One region of the Mesorhizobium sp. 131-2-1 genome, then DNA from elsewhere that is predicted to be linked to it. Evidence: predicted binding sites of a transcription regulator. Region 1 holds the regulator's gene; each other region holds the start of a gene.
What was found. Region 1 encodes PhoB, which activates phosphate uptake and scavenging genes when phosphate is short. Its sites were predicted from a motif close to TGTCATNNANCTGTCAT; they were not measured.

Region 1 (7,730 bases):
CTTGTTCTCGATCAGCCGGTCATAACCGACGACCGGAATACCCTCGTCCAGCGCCTTCTGCACCGCCGGCCCGATGGCCGAAGCGTCCTGCGCCAGCACGATCAGCGCATTGGCGCCCTGCGAGATCAGGCTTTCGACGTCGGTCAGCTGCTTGCCGGGATTGGACTGCGCGTCGGCGGAAATATACTTGTCGCCGGCCGCTTCGATGGCCTTCTTCATCGCCGCTTCATCGGTCTTCCAGCGCTCTTCCTGGAAGTTCGACCACGACACGCCGATGACCTTGTCCTTCGCCTGAGCGACCGACGCGAGCGTCAGCGACATGGCGACACCCGCCAGGATGGCGGCTGCAAATTTCTTCATAATATCCTCCCTGCGCCAACTGTGGCGCGACCCAGACTGGCCCTGAGGCCGGCATAGAGGCTTTTTTTCGAGCCCCGAAAAAATAGTGATCCAACGCCGGAGCGCTGTCAACATCGATTCTGATGGATTCGGAGGTGCTGGCGAATTTTTTTCGAGCCCCGGAATAAATAAATGACAGGCTGGCCGGCTTCTGCCAGTATTTATACGGTGTCGCCGACGGCCCTTCAGATCAAAAACGGCCGCGACGACCGGGAGGAAAATAGGGCATGTCGGTTGGAATCCGCCACGACGATCTGCGCCGACGCAACCGGGCGATGGTGATTTCGGCCGTGCGCCGTGCCGGCCAGCCGTCGCGGACCGAGATCGCCGCCACCACCGGCCTCAGCCATTCGACCATCTCGGCGATCTCGTCCGACCTGATCCAGGAAGGCATCCTGACCGAGAGCAAGGCCAGCGAGGCGGGTGCGCTGAAGCGAGGCCGGCCGCAGGTCGGGCTTGCCCTCAATCCGGAAGCCACGGCGGTGATGACGGTGGTCCTGTCGCTGAACTTCCTCTCCGTCGCCGTCATCGATTATGCCGGCCAGGTCATTGCCGAGGAGCAGCGCCGCCTCGACACGCTGACCATGCCGCGCGACGAGCTGATCGGAGAATGCGTCGCCATCGTCCGGCGCCGTTTCGAGGATCCCGACCTCGATGTCCGCGGCGTCGCCCGCATTGCCATGGGCATACAGGGCATCACCGACACCCATGCCCGCGCCATGCTGTGGTCGCCGATCACGCCGCAGACCGACATTGCCTTCGCCGACATACTGGAAGCCGAGTTCGGCGTTCCGGCCACCATGGAGAACGACTGCAACATGATGGCGGTGGCGCTGCAGTGGCGCGATCCCGAGCGCTACCGCGACGACTTCATCGCCATCCTGCTCTCGCATGGCATCGGCATGGGGCTGGTGCTGAAGGGAGAACTGTTCACTGGCACCCATTCCTCGGGCGGTGAATTCGGCCACATGATCCACCGGCCGGGCGGCGCGCTGTGTCGCTGCGGGCGGCGCGGCTGCGTCGAGGCCTATGCCGGCAACTACGCCATCTGGCGCAATGCCAAGGAGATGGGCGAGGATGCCGCGCCGGTCGATGTCAGCGACGCCGACATGCGCTCGCTCGCCGCCAGGGCTCGCGCCAGCGACGGCCCGGAGCGCGAGGCCTATCGCAAGGCCGGCGAGGCGCTCGGCTTCGGCCTCGGCAGCCTGTTCGCGCTGATCGATCCCGCGCCCGTCGCCATGGTCGGTGTCAGCGCCGCCGCTTTCGACCTGATCGAGCCGGCGCTGCGCGAGGCGATCGCTCAGACCGCCGGCGGCCAGCATTCGAAATCGATCTCCTTCGACACCGAGCCGAACGAACTGCCGCTGATCCGCGAAGGCTGCGCCATGCGGGCGCTCGGCTTCGTCGACCAGGAGATTTTCGCGCCGGGCGTCCAAGCGAAGGGCAGCGCCACCGGGAAGAACGTGGCCTGAGCGTCAATCTTCCCTGATCGCGTAGCCCGCACCGCGTATGGTGCGGATAACGTCGGGCATGCGGCCATTGTTGACCGCCTTGCGCAGCCGCCCGACATGCACGTCCACGGTGCGCTCGTCGATGTAGATCGTCTCGCCCCAGACATTGTCGAGTAGCTGGCTGCGCGAGAACACCCGGCCGGGATGGCGCATCATGAATTCGAGCAGTCGGAATTCGGTCGGCCCGAGCCTGATCTCGCTCTTCTTGCGGTAGACGCGGTGCGACTCGCGATCGAGCACGATGTCGCCGACCTTGAGCATGCTGGACAGGACTTCCGGCTTGGCGCGACGCAGCAGCGCCTTCACCCGCGCCATGAACTCCGGCGTCGAAAACGGCTTGACCAGATAGTCGTCGGCCCCGGTCGAGAGGCCGCGCACCCGGTCGCTTTCCTCGCCGCGCGCCGTCAGCATGATGATCGGCAGTCGCTCGGTCTCCGGCCGCATCCTGAGGCGGCGGCAGAGCTCGATGCCGGAAACCGCCGGCACCATCCAGTCGAGCACCAGAAGGTCGGGCACGTTCTCCTGCAGCCGGATCTCGGCCTCGTCGCCGCGCGTCACCACCTCGACCTGGTAGCCTTCCGATTCCAGATTGTAGCGGAGCAGCACCCCCAGCGGCTCCTCGTCCTCCACCACCATGATGCGTGGCGCGATCATCTGCAGGTCACCCTTCTTCTCAGGCCGCCGGCGCCGACATCGCCGTCTCGTCCAGCTTCGGACGATTGGCGGGCAGTTGCTGGCCGGTCAGCACGTAGTAGGCGTTCTCGGCGATGTTGGTGACATGGTCGCCGATGCGCTCCAGATTCTTGGCGCAGAACAACAGATGCGTGCAAGCGGTGATGTTGCGCGGATCTTCCATCATGTAGGTCAGCAGCTCGCGGAACACCGAGGTGTATTTGACGTCGATGCGTTCGTCGTCGTTGCGGAGCTTGGCGAGCGCAGCCGCATCCGCGGCGGCGTATTCCTCGATGACCCCTTGCACCTGGACCAGCACCAGCTGCGCCATGCCGTCGATGGAATGCGAGAGATCGCGCGGCGTGACGCTGAGGCCGACGGTGCCGACGCGCTTGGCGATGTTCTTGGCGAGATCGCCGATGCGCTCGAGGTCGCCCGCCATGCGGATCGAACCGACCACGGCGCGCAGATCGTTGGCCATCGGCTGGCGCTTGGCGATCAGCGTGATGGCGCGGTCGTCGAGCTCGCGCTGGCGCGCATCCATGATGGCGTCGTCGGACACCACGCGCTGCGCCAGCGCGTTGTCGGAATTGAGCAGCGCGCGCGTCGAGCCGGCGACCATCGAGCGGGCGAGATCGCCCATGTCGGCGATCAGCTTGCTGATCGCCCCGAGATCCTCGTCGAAAGACGCAACCGTATGATGTTCACCCATGATCCTGTCCTCGTGCTTGGAAATCAGCCGAACCGGCCGGTGATGTAGTCCTGGGTGCGCTTGTCGTCAGGGTTGGTGAACATCTTGTCGGTGGCGCCCTCCTCGACCAGGTAGCCGAGATGGAACATCGCCGTGCGCTGCGACACGCGCGCCGCCTGCTGCATCGAGTGGGTGACGATGACGATCGTGTAGTTCTGGCGCAGCTCGTCGATCAGTTCCTCGACGCGGGCGGTGGCGATCGGGTCGAGCGCCGAGCAGGGCTCGTCCATCAGGATCACCTCCGGCGACACGGCGATGGCGCGGGCGATGCACAGGCGCTGCTGCTGGCCGCCGGACAGGCCGGTGCCGGGCTCCTGCAGGCGGTCCTTCACCTCGTTCCAGATCGCCGCCTTCTTCAGGCTGGATTCGACGATCTGGTCCATGTCGGCCTTGCGCTTGGCCAGCCCATGGATGCGCGGGCCGTAGGCGACGTTCTCGTAGATCGACTTCGGGAACGGGTTGGGCTTCTGGAACACCATGCCGACGCGGGCTCTCAGTTCGACGACGTCGATGCTCTTGTCGTAGATATCCTCTTCGTCGAGCGTGATCTTGCCGGTCACGCGCGCCGAATCGATGGTGTCGTTCATGCGGTTGAGGCAGCGCAGGAAAGTCGACTTGCCGCAGCCCGAAGGGCCGATCAGCGCCGTCACCTGGTTGAGGCGGACGTCGAGATTGACGTCGAACAGCGCCTGCTTCTCGCCATAGAACACGCCGACCTTGTCGCCGCGCATCTTGATCACTTCGTTCGACTTGGCGTTCATCTTGTCGCCCACTGCGTTTTCAAGAGACTGTTCGGTCATGATGTTCATACCAGATGCCTTCTTTTACCAGCGCCGTTCGAACCGGCGCCTGAGCACGATCGCTGTGATGTTCATGGCCATGAGGAAGACGAGCAGGATGATGATGGCTCCCGACATGCGCTCGACGAAGGCGCGTTCGGCCTCGTTGGCCCACATGTAGATCTGCACCGGCAGCGCGGTCGCCGGATCGAACGGCGTCTTCGGATAGTCGGCGACGAAGGCGACCATGCCGATCAGGAGCAGCGGCGCGGTCTCGCCGAGCGCGCGCGCCAGCCCGATGATGGTGCCGGTCAGGATGCCCGGGGCGGCAAGCGGCAGGATGTGCTGGAACACCATCTGCATCTTGGAAGCGCCGAGGCCAAGCGCCGCCGAGCGGATCGACGGTGGCACGGCGGCAAGCGCTGCGCGGGTAGCGATGATGATCGTCGGTAGCGTCATCAGCGTCAGCACCAGGCCGCCGACGAAGGCGGCCGAGCGCGGCATGCCGAGGAAGTTGATGAACACCGCAAGGCCGAGCAGGCCGAAGACGATCGACGGGACCGCTGCCAGATTGTTGATGTTGACTTCGATCAGGTCGGTGAAGCGGCTCTTTTTGGCGAACTCCTCCAGGTAGATGGAGGCGGCGACGCCGATCGGCAGCGCCAGAAGCAGCACGATCACCATCATGTAGAAGGAGCCGATGATCGCCACGCCCATGCCCGACGTTTCCGGACGGCTGGAGGCGCCATAGCTGAACAGGCCCTTGTTGAAATGCTCGGCCATGGTGCCGTCGGCCTTGAGCTGGTTCATCCAGGCAATCTGCTGGTCCGAGACCTTGCGGCGCGCTTCCTCGACGTTGAGGTCGATCTGGCCCTTGAAGGCGGAATCGAGATTGGCGGCGGCGAGGATGTCGACGTTGCGCGTTGTGCCGATGACCGACGGGTCGGCGGCGACGATGTCGCGCAACTGCACGCGCGCGCCCTCCGACAGGAAGCCCTTCAGCTTCAGTGCCATCGGCTTGTTGGAGGGGTCGATGCCGAGCTTGGCCATCAGCGCCTTGTCGGCAAGCTTGGGATAGTTCGCCTTGATCAGCACGTCCGGATCGCTGGCGCGCTTGTTGGAGGGATCGATGATCTTCTCGTCGAAAGTGATCGGCAGCGACACTGTCGTCTGCCAGAAGGCGGTGTAACCCTTCGAGACGATGGTGATCAGCATGATGGCGAGGAAGGCGAGGCCGACCGAGATCGCCAGCACGCCGTAGATGCGGAACCGGCGCTCGGCGGCATAGCGGGCCTTGAGGCCGATGTCGCGGCGCGCGGGAGCCGCGGTGCGGACCATCGTATCCAGCGGGATATCGGTCATTCGTACTGCTCCCGGTATTTGCGCACGATGTAGAGGGCGACGATGTTCATCACCAGCGTCAGCGCGAACAGCGTGATGCCGAGGGCGAAGGCGACCAGCGTCTGCGGCGAATTGAATTCGAGGTCGCCGGTCAGCTGGTTGACGATCTTGACGGTGATGGTCGTCATCGCCTCGAACGGATTGGCGGTGAGATTGGCCGCGACGCCGGCCGCGAGCACGACGATCATCGTCTCGCCGATGGCGCGCGAGGCGGTGAGCAGGATGGCGCCGACGATGCCAGGCAGTGCCGCCGGCAGGATCACTCGCTTGATCGTCTCGGAGCGCGTCGCGCCGAGGCCGAGCGAGCCGTCGCGCATGGCGCGCGGCACCGCGGTGATGATGTCGTCCGACAGGGAGGATACGACCGGGATCAGCATGACGCCCATGACCAGGCCGGCGGTAAAGATGCTCTGGCCCTGGATGAAGGGCGAACCGCCGGTCAGCGCCGCCGAGAGATCGCGCAGGAACGGGCCCAGGGTGACGACGGCGAAGATGCCGTAGACGATGGTCGGAATGCCGGCCAGCAGCTCGAGCGCCGGCTTCACCACCGAGCGCACCTTGGGCGAGGCGTATTCGGCCATGTAGACGGCCGACATCAGGCCGACCGGCACCGCCACCAGCAGGGCGACGAAGGCGATGTAGAGCGTGCCGGCCAGCAGCGGGATCAGGCCGAACTGGCCCTGGCTGCCGCCCGAGCCCGCCGCGGCGAAGCGCGGATCCCATACAGTGCCGAAGAAGAAGCTTGCCGGCGAGACGCTCTCGAAGAACTGGATGGTCTGGAACAGCATCGACAGCACGATGCCGACCGTGGTCAGGATGGCGATGGTCGAGGCCGCCAGCAGCCCCCACAGCATCAGCCGCTCGACATTGTTCCTGGCGCGCGCCCGCGGCGCGACCTGGCTGAGCGCATAGAAGGCGCCGGCGGCCGACAGCACGAACGTGAGGACGGCGCCAATCAGGCCAAGCCTGTCCTGCACCGCATTCGTCTCGACGGCGATCGGGATCATGTAGTCCTGGGTGTCCGTCGCCAGCGCCACGCCCTTGGCCGCGAGCAGCGGCTGCAATTCGGCGAAGCTGGCGGGAAGCTGGGTGTTGGCGTCGAGCTGGCGCAAGCCCTTGGCGAGGCTCTTCACCAGGCTGACATCGAGCGCTTCGCTGGCGACGGCGCTGTCGGCGGTGCGCTCGGGCAAGGCGGCGTGGATGTGGCGCTCGAGATAGACGGAGGAACCGATGTTCCAGACGGCAAGCAGCAGCAGTGCCGGCAGCACGGCGAGCAGGAAGGCCCACCAGCCATGATAGTGGGCGCGCGAATGCGGCTTCACCGAGCCATTGTCCTGCGCCACGGCCCGTTGGCGGCCAATGAAGAATGCGACCAGGCCGATGGCAACGACTACGGCAAGTACGAGCATGGACGACATGAACCCACCCCAAGGGAAGTCGCCACCGCCGCTGCGGCAGGCGAAGAGACCGGGGCGCGGGCAAACCCGCGCCCCGGTCCGCAAGCTTGATTACATGGTCTTTCCGGCGGCGAAGGCGTCGCGCTGCGCCTGACGCTCTGCGTCGGGAGCCGAAACCAGGCCGTACTCGGCGAGCGGGCTCTCCGGGCCGATCATCTGGTCGTCGAGGAAGAACTCGACATATTCCTTCAGGCCCGGAACGACGCCGAGATGAGCCTTCTTGACGTAGAAGAACAGCGGGCGCGAAACCGGATACTTGCCGCTGGCGATGGTCTCGGTCGAGGGAGCGACGTCCGACACGGTTGCGACCTTCAGCTTGTCGGCATTGTTCTCGTAGAAGGCGAGGCCGAACACGCCGACGCCGGTCTTGTTGGAGTCGATGCGGGCGAGCGTCTCGGTGTAGTCGCCGTCGATGTCGACAGCCTTGCCGTCCTTGCGGATGGCGATGCAGGTCTTGCCGACTTCCTTGTCGTCGCTGATGCCGGTGGCCTTGATGGCGGCCTTGTCGCAGCCGGCGTCGAGAAGCTTGGTCTCGAACACTTCGCGCGTGCCGTGCTTTTCACCGGGGATGTAGGCGGCGATATCCCAGTCGGGCAGCTTCGGGTTGACCTGGCTCCACTTGGTGTTCGGATTGTCAACCAGCTTGCCGTCGACGACCAGCTTGGCGGCGAGCGCCTTGTAGATGTCGGCGGGAACCAGCGCCCAGTCCGGGCCGTTGATGTCGGTGGCGAAGACGATGCCGTCATAGCCGATGCGGACT
Region 2 (7,730 bases), 810 kb from region 1:
CTGGCTCGCGGCCGCTGCGCTTCGAATTCTCCCAGGACATTGGCTCGCAGCTTGTCGACTGGCCGGTCGAGCATTGTATCAAATGCCTGTGCTTCTATCATCCAGACGATCCGGTCGAGCTCAAGACCGAGCAGCAGCAGAAGCTGCGCAGCCTGTTCGAAGCCGCCCGCAAGGTCGGACGCGAATTGCTGGTCGAGATCATCGCCGGCAAGCATGGCAAGCTCGACGACACCACCATTCCGCGCGCGCTGGAGGAACTCTACGCGCTGGGCATCAAGCCCGACTGGTGGAAGCTCGAGCCGCAGGCTTCGGCAAGCGCCTGGGCAAAGATCGAGGCGGTGATCGTCAAGAACGATCCATGGTGCCGCGGTGTCGTGCTGCTTGGGCTGGAAGCGCCCCAGGACGAGCTTGAAGTGGCCTTTGCCGCCACGGCGAACGCGCCTATCGTCAAGGGCTTCGCCGTCGGTCGCACCATCTTCATCAACGCCGCCGAACAATGGCTGGCCGGCAAGATGTCGGATGACGAGGCCGTCGCCGACATGGCGTCCCGTTTCGAGCAGCTGACCGAGGCATGGCTTGCCGCGCGCGGCCGTAAAGCAGCATAAGAAAACGCGGCACAAGGACTGCGGAGGAAACAAGATGAGCAAGACAATCCGCCTGACAATGGCGCAGGCTGTGACCCGCTTCCTGTCGCGCCAGATGACCGAGATCGACGGCAAAAAAGTGCCGATATTCGGTGGCGTCTGGGCGATCTTCGGCCATGGCAACGTCGCCGGCATCGGCGAGGCGCTCTACCAGGTGCGCGACGAACTGCCGACCTTCCGCGCCCACAACGAGCAGGCGATGGCGCATGCCGCGATCGCCTATGCCAAGGCCAATTTCCGCCGCCGCTTCATGGCCGCCACCTCGTCGATCGGCCCCGGCGCGCTCAACATGGTGACGGCGGCCGCCCTGGCGCATGTAAACCGGTTGCCTGTCCTGTTCTTGCCGGGCGATGTCTTCGCCAACCGCTTGCCGGATCCGGTGCTGCAGCAGGCCGAGGACTTTTCCGACGGCACGGCCACCGTCAACGACTGCTTCCGCGCCGTGTCGCGCTATTTCGACCGCATCACCCGACCGGAGCAGATCATCCCGGCACTCAACCGCGCCATGCAGGTGCTGACCGACCCGGCCGAATGCGGCCCGGTCACGCTGTCGCTCTGCCAGGATGTCCAGGCCGAGGCCTATGACTATCCGGAAAGCCTGTTTGCCGAGCGCGTCTGGACGCCGCGCCGGGTTCGCCCGGACCGCAACGAACTGGCCGCCGCCGTCGCGGCGCTGAAGGGTGCCAAGAAGCCGCTGGTGATCGCCGGCGGCGGCGTCCTCTATTCGCAGGCTTCGAGCGAGCTGGCCAAGCTGGTGCAGGGCGCCGGCATTCCGGTCTGCGAGACGCAAGGCGGCAAGTCTTCGCTGCCGGACGATCATCCGCTCAACATGGCTGCTGTCGGCGTCACCGGCACCTCCGCCGCCAACCAGCTGGCGGAAGAGGCCGATGTGGTGCTCGCCGTCGGCACCAGGCTGCAGGATTTCACCACCGGCTCCTGGGCGCTGTTCAAGAATGCCGGCAAGACCATCGTCGGCCTGAACACGCAGGTCTTCGATGCCGGCAAGCACTGGGCGCTGCCGCTCGTCGCCGACGCAGCCGAAGGGCTCTCCGAACTCGGTGCCGCGCTGAAGGGCTGGAAGGCGCCGGCCGCCTGGACCGACAATGCGCTGAAGGGCAAGACGGACTGGCAGGCCGCCGCCGCCAAGGTGACGGCGTCGACCAACGCCGCCTATCCGTCGGACGCGCAGGTCATCGGCGCCGTGCAGCGCGCGATGGGCTCGGGCGTCACCTTGCTGCATGCGGCAGGCGGCCTGCCCGGCGAACTGCACAAGCTCTGGCAGGCCGGCGCTCCCGGCTCCTACCACGCCGAATACGGCTTCTCGACCATGGGCTACGAGATCGCCGGTGGCCTCGGCGTCAAGATGGCCAAGCCCGGCGAGGAGGTCGTCGTCATGATCGGCGACGGCTCCTATCTGATGCTCAATTCCGAGATCGCCACCTCGGTCATGCTCGGCCTCAAGCTCACCATCGTGCTGCTAGACAACCGCGGCTATGGCTGCATCAACCGGCTGCAGATGGCGACCGGCGGCGCCAACTTCAACAATCTCTTGAAGGACTCGCGCCACGAGGTGATGCCCGACATCGACTTCGCCGCGCATGCGGCAAGTCTCGGCGCCATATCCGAGAAGGTGGATTCGATCGCCGGACTGGAGACGGCGCTCGAGAAGGCGAAAGGCAACAGCAAGACCACCGTGCTGGTCATCGACACCGACCCCCTGGTCTCGACCGATGCCGGCGGTCACTGGTGGGATGTCGCAGTGCCCGAAGTCTCGGCGCGGCCGCAGGTCAATGCCGCGCGCAAGAAGTATGAGGAAGCCGTGGGCAGCCGGCAGGGCTGAGCCCGCGCCCACCTCGCAACGAACTGACATTGGAGTGACGACTTGAAAGCCAAACTGGGCATGTCCCCCATCGCGTGGTGGAACGACGATCTCGTGGAATTAAGCGATGACGTGTCGCTGGAGGAGTGTCTGCGACAGTCGCGCTCGGCCGGCTTCACCGGCATGGAGATGGGCCGCCGCTTCCCCAACGATCCCAAGGTGATGCTGCCGATCCTGAGAGAGGCCGATGTCACGCTCTGCGGCGGCTGGTTCTCCGGCACGCTGGTCGACGAGGAGATGGCCAGGAACAAGGACCGCATCCAGCCGATGATCGACCTGTTCAAGGCGGTCAACGCGCCCTGCATCGTCTATGGCGAGGTCGGCCGCTCCATCCAGGGCGACCGCTCCAAGCCGCTCGCCACCAAGCCGAAGCTGTCGGGCGACGAGATGAAGGCCTATGGCAGGCGCCTGACCGAATTCGGCGAATGGTGCGCCGAGCAGGGCATGCCGCTCTCCTACCACCACCACATGGCGGCGGTCGTCGAGACCGAGCCGGAGCTCGACGCCTTCATGCGCCATTCCGGCGAGGGCATTCCGTTGCTGCTCGATGCCGGCCATCTCGCTTTTGCCGGCGGCGACGTGCTGCGAGCCATCGACAACCACCACAAGCGCATCAACCACGTCCATGTGAAGGACGTGCGCATGGGCGTGATCGACGGGCTCGATCGCACAAAGCAGTCCTTCCTCGACGCCGTGGCGCTTGGCGCTTTCACCGTGCCGGGCGACGGCTCGCTAGATTTCGGTGCCATCGTGCAGCGCTTCGCCGACTATGGCTATGAAGGCTGGTTCGTCGTCGAGGCCGAGCAGGACCCGAAAGCAAATCCGCCGCTCAAGATGGCGCAGGTCGGCTACAAGGAGCTGATGCGGGTGATGAGCGCCGCCGGCTACACGGTGGAGACGCAAGGTTTTCCGGCCTGAACGGTGGATTCGCCACGGCGCACGGTCTATCTGATGCGCTTTGGATAAAGCCTGGATTGGCGCGATGAAAGACTATGAGCACCCCTTCTTCCGGCCTCTCTGGCGGCGCATCGCCGTGGTGGCCGTCTGCCTGGTCTGGTCGGTGATCGAGTTCGCCTCGGGCACGCCTTTCTGGGGCGTCATCGCGCTCGGCTTTGCCGGCTACGCCGTCTGGCAGTTCTTCTATCTCTACAAGCCGGCCGAAGAGGGCAAGGCCGACACCGAACCGAAGGAATGACCGTTATGTCGAAACTGCTCGTCAAAGCCGACAAGGGCCATGGCCGCGTCGCCCATGTCACGCCCAAAAGCGCCGGCTGGACCTATGTCGGCTTCGACCTTCATCGGCTCAAGCCCGGCGAGACGGCGTCCGGCGAGACGGGCGACCGAGAGGTCTGCCTGGTCTTCGTCACCGGCAAGGGCAAGGCGTCGGCCGGCGGCAAGGATCTCGGCCTGCTCGGCGAGCGCATGTCGCCCTTCGAGGGCAAGCCTTGGTCGGTCTACGTGCCCGAGGGGTCCGACTGGTCGGTCACCGCCGACACCGGACTGGAACTGGCGGTCTGCTCGGCGCCCGGCCTTGGCGGTGGCTTGCCCGTGCGCGTCATCGGACCGGCCGACCTCGGCCAGGAAGTGCGCGGCAAGGGCACCAACACACGCTACGTCACCAACATCCTGCCGGAAGGCAAGCCGGCCGACTCTTTGCTGGTGGTCGAGGTCATCACGCCCGGCGGCCACACGTCCAGCTATCCGCCGCACAAGCACGACCAGGACAATCTGCCGGCCGAGTCCTATCTCGAGGAAACCTACTACCACCGCCTCAACCCGCCGCAAGGTTTCGCCTTCCAGCGCGTCTATACCGACGCCGACAAGAATGGCGCCCGCGATCTCGACGAGGCAATGGCGATCGAGGATGGCGATGTCGTGCTGGTGCCGAAGGGCTATCACCCATGCGCCGCCTGCCATGGCTACGATCTCTACTATCTCAATGTCATGGCCGGCCCGAAGCGCACCTGGAAATTCCACAACGCGCCCGAGCACGAATGGTTGATGAAGGCATGACCGGCCGAGGCCGGTCGAAGCCGTTGGTCCAGCACGGAAAAATCGTCGGCTAAGGACCTGCCGGGCCGATTTGCCATCGAAAACCCTCATAAGCTTCGTCAATCCGTCATGGAAATCACCTATGGCAGCGGAGTTGACGAGGACTTCTTATGCGCTACGCCATCTACTTCACCCCAAGGCAGGACGAGCCGCTGGCGCGGATCGCCGCCAACTGGCTGGGACGCGACCCGTTCGGCGCCGCCACAAGGCCGGTCGAGGCCGTGGGTCAGCTGTCGGCGGCGGAAGTCGCCTTCCACACCGCCTCGGCGCGGCGCTATGGCTTCCACGCGACGCTGAAGGCACCCTTCCTGCTGGCCGGGAACGAGACGGAAGCTTCACTGCGCGCCGCGCTCGACAGCTTTGCCGAAGCAACCCAGCCGGTCATCATCCCGCGCCTCGTCGTCGGCCAGATCGACGGCTTCTTCGCCCTGGTGCCGGAAGCGCCGGTGCCGGCGCTCAACCGCTTCGCCGGCGACGTCGTGCTCGCCTTCGACCGCTTTCGCGCGCCGCTGACCGAGGCCGAGATCGAACGCCGCAGCCCCGATTCACTGAAGCCGGACGAGTTCCGCAACCTCTGCCAATGGGGCTATCCCTACGTCTTCGAGACCTTCCGCTTCCACATGACGCTGTCCGGCCGCGCCGCGCCACAGGAAAGCCCCCGTCTGCGCGCAGCAATAGAGGGCCTGTTCGCGGAGGTGCTGCTGCGGCCGGTGCCGGTCGATGCGCTGACGCTTTTCGTCGAAACCGAACCTGGCGCCCCGTTCATGGTGCTGTCCCATCACGCGCTCGGGCGCCGCTCGGCCCGAAAAACTGCTTGAGACAAAACTGCCTAAGATCAAGGACTGCCTGAAATGACCGCCGAGACCGTTCTCACCAATGCCCGCATCGTGCTTGCCGACGAGATCGTCGAGGGCTCGCTGGTGCTGCGCGACGGCCTGATCGCCGCCATCGATCCCGGTGTTGCCCGCACCGGCGAGGACATGGCGGGCGACTACATCATTCCCGGTCTGGTCGAGCTGCACACCGACCACCTCGAAGGCCACTACGCGCCGCGCCCGAAGGTGCGCTGGAATCCGATCGCCGCAGTGCTTGCCCATGATGCTCAGGTGGCGACCGCCGGCATCACCACCGTGCTCGATGCCTTGCGCGTCGGCATGGACGAGGACGCCGACCTCACCTCCGCCGACATCCGCAAGCTGGCCGACGCCATCGAGGACAGTGTCGAGCAGGAGCGACTGAGGGCCGACCACTTCATCCATCTGCGCTGCGAGGTGTCGGCGCCGGATTGCCTGAGGGCCTTCGCTAATTTCGAGACCGACGAGAGGGTGAAGCTCGCCTCGCTGATGGACCATGCGCCGGGCCAGCGCCAGTTCGTCAATCTCGAGACCTATGCCTACTACTACCAGCGCAAGCTGAAGCTCTCCGATCGCGACTTCCAGAAGTTCTGCGAAAAGCGCATGGCCGAATCGGCCGTGAATTCCGGCCCGAACCGGGTCTTCATCTCCGCCGCCTGCCGCGAGCGCGGCATCGTGCTGGCCAGCCATGACGACGCCACCGCCGGCCATGTCGAGGAAGCCATCGAGCAGGGCGTGCGCGTCGCCGAGTTCCCGACCACGGAAGAGGCCGCCCGGGCTTCGAAAGCGGCGGGTCTCGGCGTGCTGATGGGCGCTCCCAATGTCATGCGCGGCGCTTCGCATTCCGGCAACGTCTCGGCCCGCACGCTGGCCGGCGACGGGCTGCTCGACATCTTGTCGTCCGACTACATTCCCTTCAGCCTGATCCAGTCGGCCTTTTTCCTCGGCGACGTCGTCGAGGGCATTTCGCTGCCGCAGGCGGTCGCCATGGTGTCGAAAAACCCGGCCGAGGCTGTCGGCCTCGACGATCGCGGCGTCATCGAGCCGGGCCGGCGCGCCGACCTGGTGCGCGTGCGCGTCGACGACCACGTTCCGGTCGTCCGCACCGTCTGGCGCCAGGGGCTCCGGGTCGCATGATGGTATCGGCCTTGCTCGAACGCGAACTGTCGGCCGAGACGTTCCCGATCCGCAACGGCGTCTTCGTCGCCGTGGTCGGCCCGAGCGGCGCCGGCAAGGACACGGTGATCGGCTACGCCAAGAGCCGCTTCGCCGACGAGACGCGGCTGGAATTCGTGCGTCGCGTCATCACCCGTCCGAGTGATGCGGCGAGCGAGGACCACGACACGCTGGCCGACGCCGCCTTCGCCGAGGCCGAGGCCGACGGCGCCTTCGCGCTATGCTGGGACGCCCATGGCCTGCGCTATGGCCTGCCCGCCGATGTCGACTGGGCCGTCGCCAACGGCCATGTCGCCGTGGCGAATGTATCCCGCTCGGTCATCCCGGCGCTGCGTGAGCGTTACGCCAACCTGGCGGTGGTCGAGATCACCGCGACGCCGGAAATCCTCGCCGAGCGTCTGGCCGCGCGCGGCCGCGAATCGCGCGGCGAGGTGCTGGCGCGCCTGGCGCGCAGCGCCGCCGTCGCGCTTTCGGGACCTGACGTCACCTCGATCGACAACAGCGGCGCCCGTGACATCGCCGGCGAGCGCTTCGCCGAGGTGCTGCGCAAGGCGATGGCCTTTTCCGACCTGTCGAGCATGATCTGAGGCTCTTACCTTCTCCCCTTGTGGGCCTGTTGCGTAATTGGCTGGTTGTGATTCTCTGAGGGCGGAAGCCGTGGAGAGTCGCAATGGCGGTGAAGCAGACAGGTCAGTTGAGCTTGGCGGAGGCGTTTCTTGGCAGCAAGCTTCCAGGTGGCTCTTCGCCACTCGATCGGCTGTCTGGTCTGGTGAAGTGGTACCGCTTCGAGAAGCTGCTTGTCGCGCTGCGCGATGGCGGGCCGGGACGCGCGGCCTGGCCGCCGCTGGTGCTGTTCAAGGCGCTGCTGCTGCAATCGCTCTATGGGCTGTCGGATCGCGAACTGGAGGAAGCGCTGGGCGACCGGTTGTCGTTCCGCCGCTTTGTCGGGCTTGGTCTTGAGGAAAGCATCCCCGATCACACGGTGCTGTCACGCTTTCGCAATCTGCTTGTCGGCGAAGGGTTGATGGAGAAGCTGTTTGGCGAACTGGACCGACAGCTGGAGAAAGCCGGTGTGATCCTGAAGCGTGGCACGATGCTGGATGCCACGCTGATCGATGCCGTCTC
Region 3 (7,730 bases), 850 kb from region 1:
CGGCAGGATTCTCATCGACGGCCAGGAGATCGCTGCGGTGAAACAGGATTCGCTGCGCGCGCAGATCGGCATGGTGACGCAGGACACCTCGCTGCTACACCGCTCGGTGCGCGAGAACATCCTCTACGGGCGGCCGGATGCCACCAATGAGATGCTGGTCGAAGCGGCCGGGCGGGCCGAGGCGCTCGACTTCATCGGCGGGCTAATCGACGCCAACGGCCGCACGGGTTTCGACGCCCATGTCGGCGACCGCGGCGTCAAATTGTCCGGCGGCCAGCGGCAGCGCGTCGCCATTGCCCGCGTCATGCTGAAGGACGCGCCGATCCTCATTCTAGACGAGGCAACGTCGGCGCTCGATTCGGAGGCCGAGGCGGCGATCCAGGAGAACCTCTACAAGCTTATGCAGGGCAAGACCGTCATCGCGATTGCGCACCGGCTGTCGACCATCGCCGCGATGGACCGGCTCGTCGTCATGGACAAGGGCCGGGTCATCGAGGAAGGTTCGCACGAGGATCTCGTCGCCAAGGGCGGGCTCTACGCGCAGCTCTGGCAACGCCAGTCGGGCGGCTTCCTGCTAGACGAGGCGCCGGCCGAGGCCGCCAACGACGTTGTCGCCAACGACATCGGGGCCAAGGGTCAAGCTGCAGAATGATGGCCACCGCATGATGACAGCCGTCTATCGCTGGTTCGAGCGCTGGGTCTACCCATTCCGTGAGCCGGCGAATCTTCGGCCACCCGCCGGGGTCGGCGGCTTCCTCTGGCACTATGTCGGACAGGCGAAGCTCGCCTTCTTCACAATGCTGGTCATTGGCGGCATCGCACCGCTGGTCGAGGCCGGGCTGTTCTACTTCGTCGGGCGGCTGGTCGATATCCTCGACCAGCTTCCCGGCGAGCGCAGTTGGCACGCGCTGTGGACCTCCGCCGGGCCGGAGCTTGTCTTCATGGGCGCGATGGTCCTGATCATCCGCACGCTCGTCGTCGGCCTGTCGGCACTGGTCGATGAGCAGACGATCACGCCCGGCTTCTACAATCTGGTGCGCTGGCAGGCGCACCGCCATGTCTCGCGCCAGTCCTACGCCTTCTTCCAGAACGACTTCGCCGGCCGCATCGCCACCAAGGTCTGGCAGGCGGGGCAGGCGACCGGCGACCTGATGGAGAGCTTCATCGAGGTCATCTGGTTCATGATCGTCTATACGGTGACGACGCTGGCGCTGGTCGCCGGCCTCGATCTCAGGCTGGCGGTGCTTGTGGTGATCTGGATCGCCGCTTTCGGCTTTCTGGCCAAGCGCTATCTGCCGGCGATCCGCAGGCACGCCGAGGCGACCGCCGAGGCCGGCTCGATGATCAACGGCCGAATCGTCGATTCCTATTCCAACGTGCAGACGCTGAAGCTGTTTTCGGCCGATGGCGACGACCGCTATATCCGGAGCGGTTTCGACATCTATCTCGATGCGCTTCGTCCGTTCACGCGCCGACTGACGGGCGTGCGCATGGCGCTGACGACGCTGTCGGGCGTCATGATCACCACCATCGCCAGCTTTGCCATCTATCTCTGGGTCGAAGGCTCGATCACCGTCGGCGCCGTCGCCTTCACGCTTTCGCTCGTCTTGCGGCTCAACATGCTGCTGGGCCGGGTGATGATGCAGCTCAACGGCATCCTGAGGAATCTCGGCGTGCTGGAGAACTCCAAGGCGCTGATCTCGCAGCCGCTCGGCCTCACTGACGCACCGGACGCCAAGGAACTGATCGTGGCCGGCGGCCGCATCGATGTGAAGAACGTGACCTTCCACTACGGCAAGGGGACTGGCGTGCTCGACGGCATCGACCTCGTCGTGAGGCCCGGCGAGAAAGTCGGGCTGGTCGGCCCGTCCGGCGCCGGCAAGACGACCCTGGCCAACCTTATCCTGCGCCTCTACGACCTCGAGGGCGGCAAGATCCTGATCGACGGCCAGGACATCGCGCAGGTCACACAGAATTCGCTGCGCGCCAATATCGGCGTGGTCAGCCAGGACACGGCCCTGTTCCACCGCTCGCTACGCGACAACATCAAGCTCGGCATGCCGGACGCAACCGACATGCAAGTGATCGCCGCGGCGCGGAAAGCGGAGGCGCATGAGTTCATCAAGGGGCTGCGCGACAATCGCGAGCGTACCGGCTACGAGGCATATGTCGGCGAGCGCGGCGTGAAATTGTCCGGCGGCCAGCGCCAGCGGGTGGCGATCGCCCGCGTCTTCCTCAAGGACGCGCCGATCCTGATCCTCGACGAGGCGACGTCGGCGCTCGATTCCGACATCGAGGCGGCGATCCAGGAGAACCTGGCCAGGCTGATGGAGAACAAGACGGTCATCGCCATCGCGCACCGGCTGTCGACGATCGCGGCGCTCGACCGGCTGGTGGTGCTCGATGGCGGACGCATCGTCGAACAGGGCACGCATGACGAGCTGGTGGCGCTGGACGGCCTCTATGCGCGGCTCTGGAAGCGGCAGTCCGGCGGCTTCCTGTTCAACGAGGAAAGCGTGCTGGAAGAGACGCGGCCGGCGGAGTAGGAAGAGGAATGTCGGTTCGGATGCCTTCGAATTTCGGACGAGCGGGCGCGCAGGAGAGCGCGCTCGACCTGCTCGGCCACGAAATCCTCGCCGAGAAGGCGGCGGCGCTCGGCCGCGCCGGCCAGCGCGTCGAGGAGACGCTGGCGAGACTGCGCGAGAATGGCGGCGATGAGGAAAGGCGGCCCCGGCTGCTCAAGGATGCCGCCGAGGCCGTTCATGCCTACTTCATCCAGCGCGAGCTCTGCGGGCTGCGCAAGCACGATGCGGTCATCCGCGAATACAATATCCCGAGAGCGGTTCTGGTCAGGCTCGGCGCGAAATAGGGCCCGACGGTCTATTCTAGCCACTCGGTGACGAAGCTGCCGTTCTCGTGGATATCGATTGTCTCCAGCGGACCGGGACCGAGATTGGTGAATTTGTGCGGCGTGTTGGGCGGCACGATCAGGATCTGGCCGGTGAATGCCTCGATTTCCTTGTCGCCGATCGTGAACAGGCCATTGCCCTGGCGGACAATGAATATCTCGCTGTACGGGTGCCGGTGCAGGCGCGGACCGCCGCCGGTGCCGGGCAGATAGTTGAAGATCAGGCAGCTGTTCGAACCCCAGGCGCCGCATTCGAGCTCGCCTTGCCAACGGTCGGGCATCCTGGCCCATTTGTCGCGGTCGATGACATGCGCCATCACGGCAGGATAAACCGAGCCGGCGCCCGCTGTCGAGGCAAAGGCGCAGTGTCGGTTTGCCGTTGTTTTTCCGCTTGTTTCCCGGTCCTTGGTGATCCTTTGGCACGGCATCGTCCAGCCCCGGATTTTACCCCCGCGACAATCTGACCTTGTGCCTTCACCCGACTGGACAAAAACAGGCTTCACGCATAAACCGAACTCCAAATGCCGGAGGAATTCGCTAGCCTGTTCGCCATGCGCTGTCGGGCCGGCGCGATTGAGCGGGGACAAGGCTCGGCCGCCGGCACGGAAGAGGCGAAAGGATCAGGCACCCGTGAGCGCAACCGAAACCCACGATCCCAACCGTCGTGATTTCCTCTATGTCGCCACCGGCATGGCCGCCGTGGTCGGCGCGGGGGCTGTCGCATGGCCGTTCATCGATCAGATGCGCCCCGACGCCTCGACGCTGGCGCTGGCCTCGGTCGAAGTGGACGTCTCCTCGCTGACGCCGGGCTCGTCGCTGATCGTCAAGTGGCGCGGCAAGCCGGTCGTGGTGCGCAACCGCACCGAGCAGGAGATGAAGGACGGCGAGGCCGTCAATCTCGCCGACCTGAAGGACCCGATCGCCCGCAACGCCAATCTGCCGGCCGACGCGCCGGCTACCGACGCCAACCGCACGACGCCCGGCAAGGAAGCCTGGATGGTCATGGTTCAGGTCTGTACCCATCTCGGCTGCATCCCGCTTGGCCAGGAAGGCGATTTCGGCGGCTGGTTCTGCCCGTGCCACGGCTCGGTGTACGACACCGCCGGCCGCATACGCAAAGGCCCGGCGCCCGAGAACATGGCGGTGCCGGTATTCAAGTTCATTTCCGATACCAAGATCCTTATCGGTTGAGGCAGGGGATATTTCGATGAGCGAGGGACACTCGACCTATACGCCCAAGACCGGTATCGGACGCTGGTTCGACGCCCGCATGCCGCTGCCCAGGCTGGTCTATGACAGCTTCGTCGCCTATCCGGTGCCGCGCAACCTCAACTACATGTGGACGTTCGGCGGCATCCTGTCGATCATGCTGGCGTCGCAGATCCTGACCGGCATCGTCCTGGCGATGCACTACACGTCCGACACCACTCTCGCCTTCGATTCGGTCGAGAAGATCATGCGCGACGTGAATTCGGGCTGGCTGCTGCGCTATCTCCATTCCAACGGCGCCTCGTTCTTTTTCGTCGCCGTCTATATCCACATCTTCCGCGGCCTCTATTACGGCTCCTACAAGGCGCCGCGCGAGTTGCTGTGGATCCTCGGCTGCATCATCTACCTGCTGATGATGGCGACCGGCTTCATGGGCTACGTGCTGCCGTGGGGGCAGATGAGCTTCTGGGGCGCCACCGTCATCACCGGATTCTTCAGCGCCATTCCGCTGGTCGGCAGCTGGATCCAGGAACTGCTGCTCGGTGGCTTTGCCGTCGACAATCCGACGCTGAACCGCTTCTTCGCGCTGCACTACCTGCTGCCGTTCATGATTGCCGGCGTCGTGGTGCTGCATATCTGGGCGCTGCATGTCGTCGGCCAATCGAACCCGACCGGCATCGAGGTCAAGTCGAAGACCGACACGGTCGCCTTCACGCCCTATGCGACCATCAAGGACGCGTTCGGCATGCTCGTGTTCCTGTTCGTCTTCGCCTATTTCGTCTTCTACCTGCCGAATTTTCTCGGCCACCCGGACAACTACACGGTGGCCAACCCGCTGAAGACGCCCGCCCATATCGTGCCGGAATGGTACTTCCTGCCGTTCTATGCGATCCTGCGCGCCATCACCTTCAACATCGGGCCGATCAACTCCAAGCTCGGCGGCGTGCTGTGCATGTTCGGCGCCATCGCCATGCTGTTCCTGGTGCCGTGGCTCGACACCTCGAAGGTGCGCTCGGCGGTCTACCGGCCCTGGTACAAGCTGTTCTTCTGGCTGTTCGCGGCCGACGCCGTCCTGCTCGGCTGGCTGGGCTCGCAGCCGGCGGAAGGCAGCTATGTCTTCATGGCGCAGATGGCGACGCTATTCTACTTCGCCTTCTTCCTGGTTGCGCTGCCGGTGCTCGGCCTGATCGAGACGCCGCGCAGGCTGCCGAATTCGATCACCGAGGCGGTGCTGGAGAAGAACAAGGGCGGCGCCGGCCATCCGGCTGGCGCGAACGCCGCGCCGGAAACCAAGGGCTGAGAATCTAAGGGGATTTGGGTATGAAAAAGATTCTCACCTCGCTGGCCCTGCTCGGCCTGGTGGTCGCGGGCACTTGGATGACAAGTGCAGGCGCCATCGCCGAAGAGGCACATAACGCGGCGGCACCGACGCATTTCCCGATCGACGAACCGAAGGAAATGAGCTGGAGCTTCGCCGGCCCGTTCGGCACCTATGACAAGGCCCAGCTGCAGCGCGGCCTGAAGGTCTACAAGGAGGTCTGCTCGGCCTGCCATTCGATGAACCTGGTGGCGTTCCGCACGCTGGAAGGGCTCGGCTATTCGGAGGCGCAGGTGAAGACGCTGGCCGCCGAATACACGATCCATGACGGTCCGAACGATGCCGGCGACATGTTCGACCGTCCGGGCAAGCCGTCCGACCACTTCCCGGCGCCGTTCCCGAACGAGCAGGCGGCAGCATCCGCCAATGGCGGCGCCGCGCCGCCCGACATGTCGCTGCTCGCCAAGGCGCGCGGCGTCGAGCGCGGCTTCCCGCGTTTCGTCTTCGATATCTTCACCCAGTACGCGCAGGGCGGTCCGGACTACATCCACTCGCTGCTCACCGGCTATGACCAGACGCCGCCGGCCGGCATGGTGATCCCTGAGGGCACGCACTACAATCCGTACTTCCTGTCCGGCGTGTCGCTGAAGATGCCGAAGCCGCTCTCTGACGGCCAGGTGACCTACGACGATGGCTCGCCGCAGACGGTGGACCAGTATTCCCGCGACGTCTCGGCCTTCCTGATGTGGGCGGCCGAGCCGCATCTGGAAGACCGCAAGAAGACGGGCTTCCGCGTGCTGGTGTTCCTGGCGCTCTTCGGCGCCCTGGTCTACATGACCAAGCGCAAGGTATGGGCTGACGTGGCGCACTGAGCCGCGGCAGGTTGCAAGGTTTGAAAAGGGCGCCGGAAGGCGCCCTTTCGCATTTCACGAACTGGTGAAGAGCCCGGCCATGTCACATGGCCGTCACCGCATCTGGCGATCCTGAATTGCTCTCACCAAAGGATCGCACCCCATGAAAAGATTCGCACCGCTTGCAGCCGTGCTGCTTATCCTTGTCGCCGGCACCACCGTCCGCGCCGAGGACGCCCAACCCTTCGTCACCAACAAGGACATCGACCTGACGATGATCCTGCCGCCGCCGCCGGCCAACGATTCGGCTGAGACGAAAGCCGAGCTCGGCGAGGTGCTGACGGTGCAGGTGACGCGCACCCCGGAAATGGAAAAGCGCGCCATTGCCGACGCCGAAGAGAACGTCTGGCGCTTCGCCGACGTCATGGGGCCTAAGTTCAACAAGGAGATGCTGCCGAAGTTCAGCGCCTTCTTCGACCGCGTGGTGGCGACCGAAGGCGCGGTCGTCGATCCCGCCAAGGACGTGTGGAAGCGTCCGCGCCCGCATCAGCTCAGCGATCTCGTCAAGCCCGTGGTGAAGCTGTCGAACTCCGGTTCCTGGCCATCGGGCCATGCGACCGTCGGCACCATGATGGGCATCATCCTGTCCGACATGGTCCCGGAAAAGCGGGCAGAGATCATGGCGCGCGCCGCCGACTATGCCCACAACCGCATCGTCGGCGGCATCCACTATCCGTCCGACATCGAAGTCGGCAAGATTTCCGGCAGCGTGATTGCCGCGGTCCTGCTCAGCCGGCCGGATTTCAAGGCCGAGTACGAGGTGGCGCGGTCGGAGCTGCGGTCAGATCTCGGCATGTGATTTCGCCATCCGGGCCGCTTCGGCAAGGGCGCTCACGGGCGCCCTTTTGCTTGTTCGGGCGCGGACGGTGAAAGAGCGTTATAGTGACCAACTCGAACGCGGAGTAACTTGCCAGCTAGGGAGGCCGGGCCATGCCGGGCGATGCGCTGCACTCGGATGAGGAGGAGATCAGGGCCATCATCCGCCGCCAGTTCGCAAGTCTGACCTGGACCGAGAGCGCCGCGCGGGGATGGGGTGATTTCGCCGATGATTTCCTGGCCGACGCCAAGCTTCATCCGGCCGCCCGCCCCGCAAGGCCGATCACGGTTGCCGATTTTGTCGAACGCATGCGCGGCCTGTCGCAGACAACCCTGAAGACGTTCCAGCAAGAGGTGCTTGGCGTCGAACTCAGGATCTTCGGCAACATCGCGCTTGCCAGCGTCGCCGGTCAGGTGACGGAGAACGACAGCGACACCAGCCGCTCGGTCGAGATGCTGCTGCTGGTGAAGAGCGAGGGGCGCTGGCAAATCGCCGCGCAGGCATGGGACAAGGCAAGCGATGCCAATCCTTTGCCGGATGAGCTTGTCTCGGGCGCCACATCGCGGT

Region 2: the regulator PhoB is predicted to act here: its motif matches at 4,630-4,646, upstream of JG743_RS02650 (DUF1045 domain-containing protein).
Region 3: the regulator PhoB is predicted to act here: its motif matches at 6,388-6,404, upstream of JG743_RS10865 (acid phosphatase).

Annotation. Positions count from the first base shown of each region.
Region 1 covers NZ_AP023247.1:1,380,232-1,387,961, reverse strand. Annotated here, with positions in the region: gene xylF (D-xylose ABC transporter substrate-binding protein) at 1-360, opposite strand, end outside; gene JG743_RS06795 (ROK family protein) at 627-1,871, shown strand; gene phoB (phosphate regulon transcriptional regulator PhoB) at 1,875-2,564, opposite strand; gene phoU (phosphate signaling complex protein PhoU) at 2,584-3,294, opposite strand; gene pstB (phosphate ABC transporter ATP-binding protein PstB) at 3,318-4,142, opposite strand; gene pstA (phosphate ABC transporter permease PstA) at 4,158-5,474, opposite strand; gene pstC (phosphate ABC transporter permease subunit PstC) at 5,471-6,931, opposite strand; gene JG743_RS06765 (PstS family phosphate ABC transporter substrate-binding protein) at 7,022-7,730, opposite strand, start outside.
Region 2 covers NZ_AP023247.1:568,360-576,089, reverse strand. Annotated here, with positions in the region: gene JG743_RS02675 (bifunctional 5-dehydro-2-deoxygluconokinase/5-dehydro-2-deoxyphosphogluconate aldolase) at 1-605, shown strand, start outside; gene iolD (3D-(3,5/4)-trihydroxycyclohexane-1,2-dione acylhydrolase (decyclizing)) at 640-2,484, shown strand; gene iolE (myo-inosose-2 dehydratase) at 2,527-3,441, shown strand; gene JG743_RS02660 (DUF3329 domain-containing protein) at 3,506-3,718, shown strand; gene iolB (5-deoxy-glucuronate isomerase) at 3,724-4,536, shown strand; gene JG743_RS02650 (DUF1045 domain-containing protein) at 4,686-5,393, shown strand; gene JG743_RS02645 (alpha-D-ribose 1-methylphosphonate 5-triphosphate diphosphatase) at 5,427-6,566, shown strand; gene phnN (phosphonate metabolism protein/1,5-bisphosphokinase (PRPP-forming) PhnN) at 6,563-7,192, shown strand; gene JG743_RS02635 (IS5 family transposase) at 7,276-7,730, shown strand, end outside.
Region 3 covers NZ_AP023247.1:2,229,454-2,237,183, forward strand. Annotated here, with positions in the region: gene JG743_RS10830 (ABC transporter ATP-binding protein) at 1-652, shown strand, start outside; gene JG743_RS10835 (ABC transporter ATP-binding protein) at 663-2,546, shown strand; gene JG743_RS10840 (DUF6665 family protein) at 2,555-2,869, shown strand; gene JG743_RS10845 (cupin domain-containing protein) at 2,881-3,225, opposite strand; gene petA (ubiquinol-cytochrome c reductase iron-sulfur subunit) at 3,539-4,099, shown strand; gene JG743_RS10855 (cytochrome b) at 4,116-5,417, shown strand; gene JG743_RS10860 (cytochrome c1) at 5,438-6,307, shown strand; gene JG743_RS10865 (acid phosphatase) at 6,450-7,145, shown strand; gene JG743_RS10870 (hypothetical protein) at 7,277-7,730, shown strand, end outside.